2 regions of the Limnobaculum xujianqingii genome follow, and region 2 is predicted to be linked to the other one. Evidence: predicted binding sites of a transcription regulator. Region 2 holds the regulator's gene; the other holds the start of a gene.

Region 1 (6,581 bases), 2.1 Mb from region 2:
TCAACCAGTGATTCAGCATTCACCTTTGCCTGCTTTTTAGCCTGATTGATAAATCCGTTGGCAATCAATGGAACGCCACAGCACTTCTCTCTTTTCAGCAACTGCACGCCAATACCCATGGCGTTAAACACCCGCACCAAGTCTTTACCCAACTGCGGATGGTTATAGTTAACGAAGCAGCCGTGGAAAAACGCAATTTGCTCATCAAATTTCTGCTGCTCTGTAGCCTGCTTACGATACCAGTGGCGGAAAGTACCAAAAGAGTACTTAGGTAACTGACGGCGGTGGTCAATTTTCAGTGCGCTATCCAGCAGTTGCTTAACGGGTTTCAGGCCTACTGTAGCATTGACAATAGGAGCAAACGGGGTGGAAAGAGTCCCCATTAAATCAGTATTACTAAGGATGGCATCACGCAGTTTAAATTTAGGTTTACTGTAATTAATTCTCGCACGCTGAATAATATCGCCAATCTTCACATCTGACGGACAGGCAACTTCACAACGTTTACAGTTGGTACAGTATTTCAAGGCTTCATCAAACAGTGATGGATCCTTTAAGCGTAAACGCTCACCGTCCGGCCCTGCCTGTTTTGGGCCGGGATAATTAGGGTTAACTTTTGCCACCGGGCAATAGGTAGTACAGGCAGTACATTTAATACAGTTCTCAAAACTGTTATCCGTTGTCAGGCTCATGCTGCCACCTCCGACAGGGCAAGGATCTGTTCTGCGGCATATTGTGCAGTCACCAGAGAAACTCCAGCCCCACAGCCTTGTGATATTGGGTCATACCCTCCCAATACCGCACCAATAATATAAAGATTATTTAATGACTGACCCGCCACCGTACCGCGTAACTGTCTATCGGTTTTAACCCCAAAGCGTAAATAGGGCTGTGCGGAGAACATACTTTCCTGAGTCCAGTCAGCACGTTGTGCGGCATCATGAACATCCAGGCCAAACACCGGCTCATGAATACGATCAAACTCAGCAACTAAGCCATTACTAAAGAAACTACCGCTGGCTAACACCACTTGTTGAGCCACCACCGGAATATCGGTGTGGTTGCGGGTATAAATACGCGTCACGTTTTGCCCTTCAGTTTCAGCACGCAGTACCGCATCACCTGGCATAAACTGACCGCCCAACTGTTGGAAACGGCGGCGTAACGCCATATGCATACGCATACCTAATAATGAAGGCGGCAGCGTTGGTACCAACATAATTGGTTTGCCCACTTTCTGGCTTAACAGAGATACCGCATCCGGATTTTCCAATCCAATACAGGCTGGCAAGATGAGCGCTTCCACATCATTTGATAAACGAATCAGCTCTTCCGCCAGTAATTCAGTGTTTTCCGGCAAATCGAGTACTCTGGCAATATTGATCGCCCGGAACTCGCTGGGGTTGTTACGTAAACGATCCAGAGCAGGAACGTGAAGATAATCAGTAATGGCCTCAATGCCTTTATCGCTCAGAGAACCTGCTGCCAGTTGAGGTTGGAAATCCAGAAAACCCTCAATGCCCACAATAGCAATCTTCTTCCACGGCAATGGCTGCTCCAGCGCAGCAACCGGCACTTCTGTCGGGCTTAACCAGGTCGCCCGTAAAGTACCTAATGGAGTAACACGCAGATGATTCTGTTCTATATCACCATGAAACCGTAAGCCGCAATCCGTCAGCAAACGACGAGCTTCTGCCGCCATTCGGCTGACACATTCAGCTCCCAGTAAAGAATAGGGGTGTTCCGGTGATAGCGCGGCCAACTCGGCCAACGGATGGTTAATTGCCGAACCATCTTCCCGGTAACTGAGAAAATCCAGAGACCCAGAGGAGAAATGCAATGCACTCTGCCCGGCGCTGATAATTGCACAGCGTTTGCCCTGTTCCGCCAGCCGGATACCGCAAGTTAGCCCGGCCAGACCACCACCAATAATTGCCACATCAAATTTCATCATTTTTCTCCACCCCGGACGGAGCATCCAGACCGCACAGCCCCATATAAACCCAGTTGGTAAACTCACTTTCCCGCAGCGCATCTCCCCATGCAATGGGCCGGACGCCTTTCCACCGCTCATTCAGAAAAGTTGATAATTGCGTCAACGACTGTTGTGGAGAAGAGACTTTAAAGCGATTTAACAGACCCGCAGCCCGACAGGCACATAGTTCCCCCTGACAGGTTCCCATACCCACTCGGGTACGGCGTCGAAGGTCAATCAGATTATTTACCGTGAGTGAATCTACTGCGTAGCGTACCTCTCCAGCCGTCACCGCTTCACATTCGCACACCAGACTATTATCTAAACGTCCGTTAGCGATAAGCTGAGTAGCCCTGTCTCCATGGCGATAAACGGCAGAACCACGAATGGTTGATGGTAAAGAGATCACTTCACGCAGCGTTTCTTCGGCAGAATTACGCGAGCCCGGCAGCGCCTCTTCAGCGGTAGTGCATTTAGCGCTATGACCTAATTTTTCACAAACTTTATCCGTCGCCCATTCAGCCATCAGACGATAAGTCATCAGTTTACCGCCGGTAATGGTAATAAAGCCTTCCAGACCATCGCGCACCGCATGATCTAACAGAACAATACCGCGACTCACGTTACGGCCCGAAGGGTCATCATCACTGGCAACCAGTGGACGAACACCAGCGTACGCTCGCAAAATGCGCGTTTGTGCCATTTTAGGGGAGAGTTTGGTCCCTTCACGAATCAGAACGTCCACCTCTTCCGGCGTAACAATCATGTTATCTATCTGGTCGTAAGGAATACGGGTAGAAGTAGTACCAATTAACGAAATAGTATCTCCTGGCACCAGGATATCGGCATCAGCAGGCTTGCGGCAACGGTTAATCACCATATTGTTAATACGGTGTCCCATAATCAGTAAAGCACCTTTTGCCGGGAACATACGCACACGCAGGTCGGCATATTCCGCAATATTTTGCCCCCAGATCCCACCAGCATTCACCACAATCGACGCATAAATCTCTTTGGTCTCTTTTTTGTAGTGATCGAATACTTTCACGCCGGTCACCCGGTCGTTATGACGGATCAGGCCAATCACTTCATGGTAAGTCAAAACCTGTGCGCCATGTTCCCGCGCATCCAGCATGTTAGCTGCCGTTAAGCGAAAAGGATCAACGGTACCATCCGGTACCCTCACGGCTCCCAACATCGCCGGGTTGGCAGAAGGTTCCAGCCTTAATGCTTCTTTTGGATCCAGTGCCTGAGCGTTAATTCCTGCCCGTTGGCAGGCTTCAATAAAGGTAGACTGAAATGCAATATCATCTTCCGGCAACGTTAAAAACAGGCCATCGGTTGGTTCCACGCAATGACGGGCAATGCGTTTCAGTATCATATTCTCTTCGATACATTCACGGGCCGATTCTGCATCGGTTACCGCATACCGGGCTCCGCTATGCAATAAGCCATGGTTACGACCTGTCGCGCCAGTGGCAATATCATGACGCTCCAGCAAAATAGTTCGCAATCCACGACGAGAACAGTCACGGGCAATACCCGCACCTGTTGCGCCACCACCAATAATGATGACATCCATCTCTGTTGGGGAAAAACTGCTCATCACCAATTACTCCCGGTCTGGTATTGCTTATATAAAGAATTTCTCATGCTGCTATTTACGCACAGTCTCAAACAAAATTGTTTGATAAGGAGCAAATTCGAACATAAATAAAAGCAAAAACGCTCACAAAAGAACATTTATGTGATAACAGTCACAACAAACCCATAAAATAAACACAAATCGTGTTAAAAAAATGATACATTTCGCGCCGAATAAGACAATAGTCATATAATTCGCCTTGTGTCACATATCATTTGATAATAAATGAGTAATATAGTGAGCGATAAAGAAAATGACGTGAGCATATAAATCATGACTCACCCTAATAACAATACTCATACGACCATTACAGAGATGAATCATCGCCAGTGGAGGCACTATGTTAAGTATGTTTAAACCCGCGCAACATATTGCGCGCTTACCAAAGGATCAGATAGATCCGACCTACCGCAAATTGCGGTGGCAGATCTTTATGGGGATCTTCTTTGGTTATGCAGCCTATTATTTAGTTCGTAAAAACTTTGCTCTGGCTATGCCTTACTTAGTCGAGCAGGGTTTCAGCCGTGGCGATCTGGGCTTTGCTCTTTCCGGTATCTCTATTGCTTACGGATTCTCCAAATTTATTATGGGTTCCGTTTCTGACCGTTCAAACCCACGAGTCTTCTTACCAGCCGGTTTGATTCTCGCTTCCGTCGTGATGCTACTTATGGGCTTTATGCCATGGGCAACTTCCAGCATCATGATCATGTTCGTTTTACTGTTCATCTGTGGTTGGTTCCAGGGTATGGGTTGGCCTCCGTGCGGCCGTACTATGGTTCACTGGTGGTCACAAAAAGAACGTGGCGGTATCGTTTCAATCTGGAACTGTGCGCATAACGTTGGTGGTGGTATCCCTCCTCTGTTATTCCTGTTAGGTATGGCATGGTTTAACGACTGGAAAGCAGCATTCTATATGCCAGCAATGGCAGCGATTGTGATTGCTATTATCGCTTTCGCTCTGATGCGTGATACTCCGCAATCTTGTGGTTTACCACCGATTGAAGAGTATAAAAACGACTATCCACCTGACTATACTCATGAAGCAGAAGAAGAACTGACCGCAAAAGAGATCTTCATGCGGTATGTGTTCCCTAACAAACTGCTGTGGTATATCGCGATTGCTAACGTTTTCGTCTATTTACTGCGTTACGGTATTCTGGACTGGTCACCAACTTACCTGAAAGAAGTGAAACACTTTGCGCTGGATAAATCATCCTGGGCTTACTTCTTCTACGAGTATGCGGGTATTCCGGGCACCTTACTGTGCGGTTGGATGTCAGATAAGGTATTCAAAGGTAATCGTGGCGCTACCGGTGTATTCTTCATGATTCTGGTTACTATCGCTACTGTGGTTTACTGGATGAACCCTCCGGGTAACCCAGGCATCGATATGGCTTGTATGACGGTTATCGGCTTCCTGATCTATGGTCCGGTTATGTTAATCGGTCTGCACGCTCTGGAATTAGCACCTAAGAAAGCTGCGGGTACTGCTGCTGGCTTTACCGGCCTGTTCGGTTATCTGGGTGGTTCAGTAGCAGCCAGCGCCATCGTTGGTTACACCGTTGACTTCTTCGGTTGGGACGGCGGCTTTATGGTGATGATCGGCGGTAGCTGCCTGGCAGTTGTACTGCTGGTATTAACCATGATCAGCGAAAACAAACATAAAGCTGAAATGCTGGCTAAACAAGCAGCAGAATAATCATTAGTTAAATACTGTCGTCGCAACAAATCGTCGACAGTTCAAAATAATACCCGCGGAAGTCACAGAGATGTCATGTTCCGCGGGTATCATCACCAGCAGTTATTCAACTGATACACAATAAGAAAGATAAGACACACTCTGAAAAACGCACCGCACCCGCAGTGGGGTTTCCAGACTCTGTTCCCCTCTGCGTACGTTATTACCTACACCAAAAGATGGAGAAGGAAACTTATGAAAATAGGTTTTAAAACGTTACTCACGGGGATCGTACTCAGCATGTCTATGGCCTCTATCGCTGATGCTACCACCGCCAAAAATGATAAAGATAAAATCGTTATCGCCCACCGCGGAGCCAGCGGTTACCTGCCGGAGCACACTCTGCCCTCCAAAGCCATGGCCTATCAGCAAGGGGCTGACTTTCTTGAACAAGATCTGGTGATGACCAAAGACGATCGCCTGATTGTGCTGCATGACCACTATCTTGATCGGGTCACCGATGTCGCAGAGCGCTTCCCTGACCGGGCACGTAAAGATGGTCGTTATTACGCTATCGACTTTACTCTGGACGAAATCAAATCATTAAAGTTCACCGAAGGATTTGATATTAAAGACGGTAAGAAAGTGCAGTCTTATCCGGGCCGCTTCCCGATGGGTAAATCTGACTTCCGTATTCATACTTTTGAAGAAGAGATTGAGTTTATTCAGGGTTTGAACCACTCAACCGGCAAAAACATTGGCATCTACCCGGAAATTAAAGCGCCATGGTTTCACCGCAGCGAAGGTAAAGATATTTCGGTGAAAACTCTGGAGGTGCTGAAGAAGTACGGCTACAGCCAAAAAAGTGACAATATCTATCTGCAATGTTTTGATTTCAATGAACTCAAACGCATTAAGACTGAGTTAATGCCAAAAGCTGGCGTTGACCTGAAGCTGGTTCAACTGATTGCTTTTACCGATTGGGAAGAAACCTTTGAGCCGAATGCCGAAGGCAAACTGGTTAACTACAGCTATGACTGGATGTTCAAACCTGGCGGTATGCAAGAGATCGCTAAATATGCCGATGGTATTGGCCCACAATACCCAATGCTGCTGGATGTTGAAGCGTCTAAGCCTGAACATGTGAAACTGTCTGCTATGGCAAAAGAGGCACACGACAGCGGCATGGTTATCCACCCTTATACCCTGCGCGCAGATGCCCTACCTAAATATGCCACCAGCATGAATCAACTGCTGGATGTGATGTACAACCAGGCGAAAGT
Region 2 (6,581 bases):
GCTCGGCCAGTTCAAGTTGGTTTATCTGTTGCTGTAACTGTCTCTCTTGTTGGCGAACGCTTTCCAGATAAGATTCAAATTGCTCTGTCCCGGTAAGTGACAGGTTGATATCCAATTGTTTGCAGTGTTGTTGCCATTGCTGGCTGATGTCGTCCAGCTCCAGACTCAGATTATTCATCTCTTTGGTCAGTTGGTTTTGCCGATCGCTATGCAGAGCTATTTTGCTTTTTAACTCAATTCCTGCATCGTGTAATTGCTGAAACTCGGTTTTTAACTGATTCAGGCGCTGCTGAGTGTCCGAGGTTTTCAATGCAGTATTTTCACCCACTAATGGATGCTGGGTCGAACCACATAGCGGGCAGGGTGAACCGGGTTGCAATAGCGCTCTTTCTTGCTCAAAACGGCTAATTATCAGCTCTTGCTCGGCCAGTTTTTCTACGTTGGTCAAATGGACTTTTTTATCGCTATATTGCTGACGTTTGGTAACTAAATCTCTATCGAGCTGTTTAATCACCGTCGTGAGTTCATTTAGCTGGCTGGACCTGGCCTGATGCTGCTTAGTCACCTGTTGATAACGCTGAAACAGCAGGGAAAGTGACTGTTGTCGATCTCTGGTTTGGGCAAGATTATGCTGTTGTTGTTTTAGTCCATTTAAGTCGTGCAGGGCGCGCAATTGTTGGAAGGCGGCATCATGCTTATCAAAGCTCTGTTGCAATTGTTGCAGCTGTGTCTGATGTTGTTTTTGTGACAATGTAACTTCAGTCAGCTGTTGATTGAGCCGATCGATCTCTTTTTGTTTAAGTTCTGCTGATTGCCGGGCGTTCTGTAACTCGCTATTAATACGGGTGAGCTGATTTAGTTGCTGCTGCCACAGAGGGAGGTTTTCCCCCCAATATTGATGGTGCGAGTGATGTTGGAAATAGTCATTTAGCTCCTGCTGACGACTGAGTAGCTGAAGCTGTTGTTTTAAGCTTGCATCATGTTCGCTTTGCTGTAGTTGTAATTGTTGAACAAGGTTGGTTCGAATTAATTCAAGTTGAGTTAATTGACTGACCTTATTTCCAATCTGTAAATCCAACGGCATGACTTGGGTATTAATCAGAGTGCGGGTTAACTCATGCTGTTTAAGTTGCGATGCATGCTGCTGTTCTGCCTGTTCACGCGCCCGTAAAGCAACAGCGATCTGTTGTTTGAGTTCGGTTTCGGCCTGAGTAATGCGCGCTATTTCCTGCTGGTTATCTTGTTGTTCCTGACGCAAACGCATCAGATTAGTATGCAGGGGGCGCAGTTTTTCAGCCGGTTCACTTCGCTGTAATTTTTCAAGTTGGGGCTGTTGCTGTTGCCAATTTTGCTGAGCCAGAGTTAATTGTTGCTGGCACTGTGATTCCTGACGTAGATATTCATCTTGTTTTTCCAGCCATTGCCTGTCTGCCAGCAGGCGTTCAGTTTGCTGGGTTAGTAATTTCTCCTGAGATTGCAGTTGCCGGGCCTGTTGGGTTAGCTCCTGAGTTTGCTCTTCTGACAGCAACTGTACACTACCTAACAAAGTATGCAGGGTATCCAGCTGATTTTTAGCCTCTTTGTGGGATAGAAAAACTTGCTCAGAGATGTGACCATAAATCTCTGTGCCGGTAAGCTCTTCCAGCAATTCAGCACGCTCATTCGGTTCTGCATTAAGAAAAGCGGCGAACTCACCCTGCGATAACATCATGGACTTGGTGAAACGGCTAAAGTCTAAACCGGTGATCTGGGCAGTAAGGTCGAGTTTATCGCGAATTTTATCGGTAATAATTTTGCCATCGCGTATATAGGCCAGTTCAACCTTAGGGGTTTGCAGATTACCATCCGGGCTGCCTTTTGCCCGGCGTTGGCTCCAGAATGCCCGATAGCCAATGCCTTGAACTTCAAACTCTACCTCAGCCAGCGACTCAGCTGTGTGATGAGTCATCAGTTCATTTTGAGTTGGCGTTACATTCAGGCGAGGTGTTTTATGATAAAGCGCCAGACAAATGGCATCCAGCAGGGTGGTTTTACCGGCCCCGGTAGCGCCGGTAATGGCAAACAGAGCGTTATCGCAAAAGGGTTCTTGAGTGAAGTCGATTTTCCACTCGTCTTTCAGCGAGTTAATATTTTTAAGTCGCAGGCTAAGGATACGCATCAGACGGCTCCTCCATCAACGGGCTGTTCAGTCTGTTGTTCCATTTCCTCTACCAGCGAATGAAACAGCTGACGCACTCGTTGATGTTGCTGCCGGGTGCTTTGATTATCGTCATCATCCTGTACCAGTCTGCGTTCAAATACTTCGTTTACCGTCAGCTCTGACAGCGTCTCTTTTTCCTGGCGCTGAATGGCTTGCTGAGTGAGGGCCTTACTGCGACGCAGTAATATCACCTCGACCGGTAATTGTTCTGCCATTTGCTGTATTTGTCGCTGAAGGTCATTCAGGTAAAGGCGAGAATCCACTTCAATATCCAACCAAACGGTTTTCTGTTGTTGCCGATCGCGAAAACCTTCCAGTGCCGATTTGATTTGTTCAATGTCGCCTTTAATCAGTTGCATTGGCTGAAATTGCGGTACGGTAAGTAATGTAATTTGCGGCTCTGCCGGAGAGGAAAAATCTACCATCACTACGCTTTTTTCCTGGCCGCTTTCATCAAAGCTTAAGGGAATCGGGGAACCGGAATAACGAATATATTCTGATTTGGCGACTTTCTGTGGGCGGTGAATATGCCCCAAAGCAATATAGTCTGCCGGGGGAAATGCCTGCGCGGGAAATGCATCCAGCGTACCGATATAGATTTCACGAACAGAGTCGGAGGTGGATGCGCCAACGGTGGTTAAATGCCCGGTAACAATAATCGGTAAATGTCTGGCGTATTGTTGCTGCTTTTCTTTTGCCAGTTGGTATATCTGCTGGTAGTGCTGGCTGATTGCTTCCAGCAAAGCCTGTTGTTTTTCACTACCCGATTGGCCCGCCTGGCTGGAGAGTACATCTCTGGCTCGAATAAAGGGAATTGCACACACCAATGCACCAGGCTCGCCCTGAGCGTTATTCAAAACGATAAGCTGCTGTTCAGGCTGTTGTGCAACGCTGGCGATGACCTGAGTATTGAGGTAGGTCAGTAGTTCCCGGGATTCATTCAACATCGCAACAGAGTCATGATTTCCACCCAATACCACTAACTGACAGCCGGTTGGTTGCAGTCCCACAATAAACTGATTATAGAGTTCCCGGGCATAGCTGGGAGGAGAGGTAGTATCAAAAACATCACCCGCGACAATAATGGCATCAACCTGATGCTCTGCGACTTTTTCGGTTAACCAGCGCAAAAATTCTGCATGTTCAGCCGCTCGGCTTTTGGTAAAAAAGTATTGTCCAAGATGCCAGTCAGATGTGTGAATAATGCGCATGAATCCTCTCTGTCAAAAAATAGCCATATGGTGCGCTATGGTTATTGGGGATTATACGCAGCAGAGATGGTCAGCACTACCTTAGTGGACGCTTCTATTAACAGAAAACGTTGTTAACGTAATAAAAGTGTCATATATCTGTAGCATAATGCCAATGCACTATAATCCAGTGTACTTTAGGTTGCAGATGTATTGACAAGATTTCTGGTGTTTCTGCAACTCAAATTATTAGGGTATATAATCATTCAACTCGCATTGTGTTGAGAAAAAACAACAAAGAGCAGAGCCCGCATGATAAAACGCATACTGGTGGTTGAGGATGAAGCACCTATACGGGAAATGATTTCTCTTGTTCTTGAACAACATGGCTATCAGGCCATCGAAGCTGCGGATTTTACCGCGGCGCAATCTTTACTTATTGAACCTTTTCCCGATCTGATCTTACTGGATTGGATGTTGCCGGGCGGATCCGGCATTCAACTGATTAAATATCTGAAACGCGACCCTCTGATGAAAGCCATTCCGGTGGTGATGTTAACTGCCCGGGGAGAAGAGGAAGACCGTGTACAAGGGCTGGAGTCCGGGGCGGATGACTATGTCACTAAACCTTTTTCTCCTAAAGAACTTCTGGCGCGCATTAAAGCTGTGATGCGCCGAACGTCACCTATGACCGAACATGAATCTTTAGTATTTGATGGCTTAACCCTGGACCCATCATCCCATCGGGTTATGGCAGACGATAAGCCACTGGATATGGGACCTACGGAATACAAACTGCTGCATTTCTTTATGAGCCATCCTGAGCGGGTTTATAGCCGTGAGCAACTGCTTAATCAGGTATGGGGTACTAATGTGTATGTTGAAGATCGAACCGTTGACGTATTTATTCGTCGCTTGCGTAAGACGCTGGAAGACAGCGGTTATGACAAGATGCTGCAAACCGTACGCGGTTCAGGCTATCGTTTTTCAACTCGTTTTTAAGTTAACTGGTTAGGGACTCGCCTGTGCTAGAACGCCTGTCGTGGAAGAGAATTGTCATTGAGCTGTTGCTGTTTTGCCTTCCGGCATTGCTGTTAAGCATTTTTATTGGTCATCTGACGCTGTTACTGCTGATTTCGGCACTCTGTGCCTTGTTGTGGCATTTTTATAATCTGCTGAAGTTATCTCACTGGTTATGGTTGGATCGCAGCATTATGCCTCCACCAGGTCGGGGAAGTTGGGAACCGTTATTCTACGGCCTGTATCAAATGCAGCACCGTAACCGCCAGCGCCGTCGTGAGCTGGCTTCACTGATTAAACGTTTTCGTAGCGGTGCCGAATCGCTACCTGATGCCGTGGTATTGAGTACCGAAAGCGGACATATTTTTTGGTGTAATAAACTGGCTCAACAAATGTTAGGGTTTCGCTGGCCGGAAGATAACGGCCAGCATATTCTTAACTTGATTCGTTATCCGCAATTTACCGAGTTTATTAAACGCAAACAATTTGATGAACCACTAACGTTAAAATTCAATAAAGGTAGCTATATTGAATTTAGAGTAATGCCTTATGACGAAGGGCATATGCTGATCTCCGCTCGTGATATATCACAAATCAGGCAATTGGAAGAGGTTCGTCGTAAATTCTTCACTAACGTCAGTCATGAGTTGAAAACGCCGCTTACCGTGTTGCAGGGCTATATTGAAATGCTGGGAGATGACGATACCCGTCCGGAGATTCGCCATAAAGCGTTGACCAGTATGAAGGGCCAAACGGAGCGCATGAGCAGTCTGGTTAATCAATTACTGACGTTATCGCGTATTGAAGCCGCTCCTCGCTATGCGTTAAATGAAAAGATTAACGTGCCTGTTCTATTGGATAATCTTGCGCGTGAAGCCAATATTTTAAGTAACGGCGAACATCAGCTTCATTTTGATGTTGATACCAAATTGCAGGTGTTAGGTAATCAGGAACAGCTTTACAGCGCAATGTCCAATCTGGTGTATAACGCTATCAATCATACGCCGTCCGGAACGGATATTTATGTCAGTTGGGCATTAACGCCTCGCGGCGCTCAGTTTAGTGTGAAAGATAATGGGCCAGGCATTGAGCAACAGCATATAGCCCATCTGACCGAGCGTTTTTATCGTGTTGACCCATCGCGTTCCAGTCTGACCGGAGGCAGCGGCTTGGGACTGGCGATAGTTAAGCATGTGTTGAATCACCATGATTCCCAGTTGAGTATTGAAAGTCAGTTGGGGGTAGGCAGTGAGTTCAGATTTGTGTTGCCGGGAAGGTTGGTGGTGGGTAATTAGTTGTTTTGGCGTTTAATTAGATAACAGGCCTGTTTTAACAGGCCTTTATGAACGAAAGTTAATCGACGGGAGGGACGGGTGTTGGGGTCGACTTGGCGTAAGCCAACGAAGTGCCCCTAACCCGGCCAGGCCCGACGCACTCTGCTCCTGAGTACAAACGCCCATCCGTCCGGGCACCATGCCAATATAGGTATATAGCCTTTACGGACGGAATATCCTCTGAAGTTAATACTGTATTTGCTTTACTATTTAGTCGCCGCCTTCATCCCCTTAACAAACTCCGCCAGTTTCTCCAGCATAATCTTCGGCTGTTGATGGCTTTGTTCGATAATCTTCACAATGGCTGAGCCAGAAATGGCTCCTGCGGCTCCACTGGTGAGAGCCGCTTTTACCTGTGAAGGTTCTGAGATGCCAAAACCCTGAATCGATGGTGCTGCGTTGTACTCTTTCAGTTTAGCAACCAAATGCTCTAATGGCAGATGTGCTTTGTTCTCGGCACCGGTCACGCCAGCACGTGAGAGCAGGTAGGTATAACCACGACCATGAGTAGCAATTTGGCGTAATAGCTCGTCATTCGCGTTAGGTGGGCAGATAAATATTGGCGTAATATTATGGCGCTGTGCTGCCAGACGGTATGGTTGTGACTCTTCCAGTGGAACATCAGCAACCAGTACGGAATCTACACCTACTTTTGCACATTGCGCATAAAACTCATCAATACCGCGACTAAACACCAGATTGGCATACATCAGTAAACCAATCGGAATATCAGGATGTTTTGCCCGAATTTTGCCTAATAATTCAAAGCAAAGTGTCGGCGTCACTCCTGAAGCAAAAGCACGCAAGGTAGCACTTTGGATGGTTGGTCCGTCAGCC

The links. Region 2 encodes PhoB, which activates phosphate uptake and scavenging genes when phosphate is short. Its sites were predicted from a motif close to CTGTCATAAAACTGNCNNAT; they were not measured.
Region 1: glpT (glycerol-3-phosphate transporter) is a predicted target of PhoB. The motif match lies at 3,764-3,783, and genes of this name have one in related genera.

The regions. Positions count from the first base shown of each region.
Region 1 is NZ_JABMLK010000001.1:2,555,965-2,562,545, forward strand. Features, by position in the region: gene glpC (anaerobic glycerol-3-phosphate dehydrogenase subunit GlpC) at 1-692, opposite strand, end outside; gene glpB (glycerol-3-phosphate dehydrogenase subunit GlpB) at 689-1,951, opposite strand; gene glpA (anaerobic glycerol-3-phosphate dehydrogenase subunit A) at 1,941-3,581, opposite strand; gene glpT (glycerol-3-phosphate transporter) at 3,961-5,319, shown strand; gene glpQ (glycerophosphodiester phosphodiesterase) at 5,554-6,581, shown strand, end outside.
Region 2 is NZ_JABMLK010000001.1:486,450-493,030, forward strand. Features, by position in the region: gene GOL65_RS01910 (AAA family ATPase) at 1-2,158, opposite strand, end outside; gene sbcD (exonuclease subunit SbcD) at 2,158-3,411, opposite strand; gene phoB (phosphate regulon transcriptional regulator PhoB) at 3,703-4,392, shown strand; gene phoR (phosphate regulon sensor histidine kinase PhoR) at 4,416-5,705, shown strand; gene trpA (tryptophan synthase subunit alpha) at 5,951-6,581, opposite strand, start outside.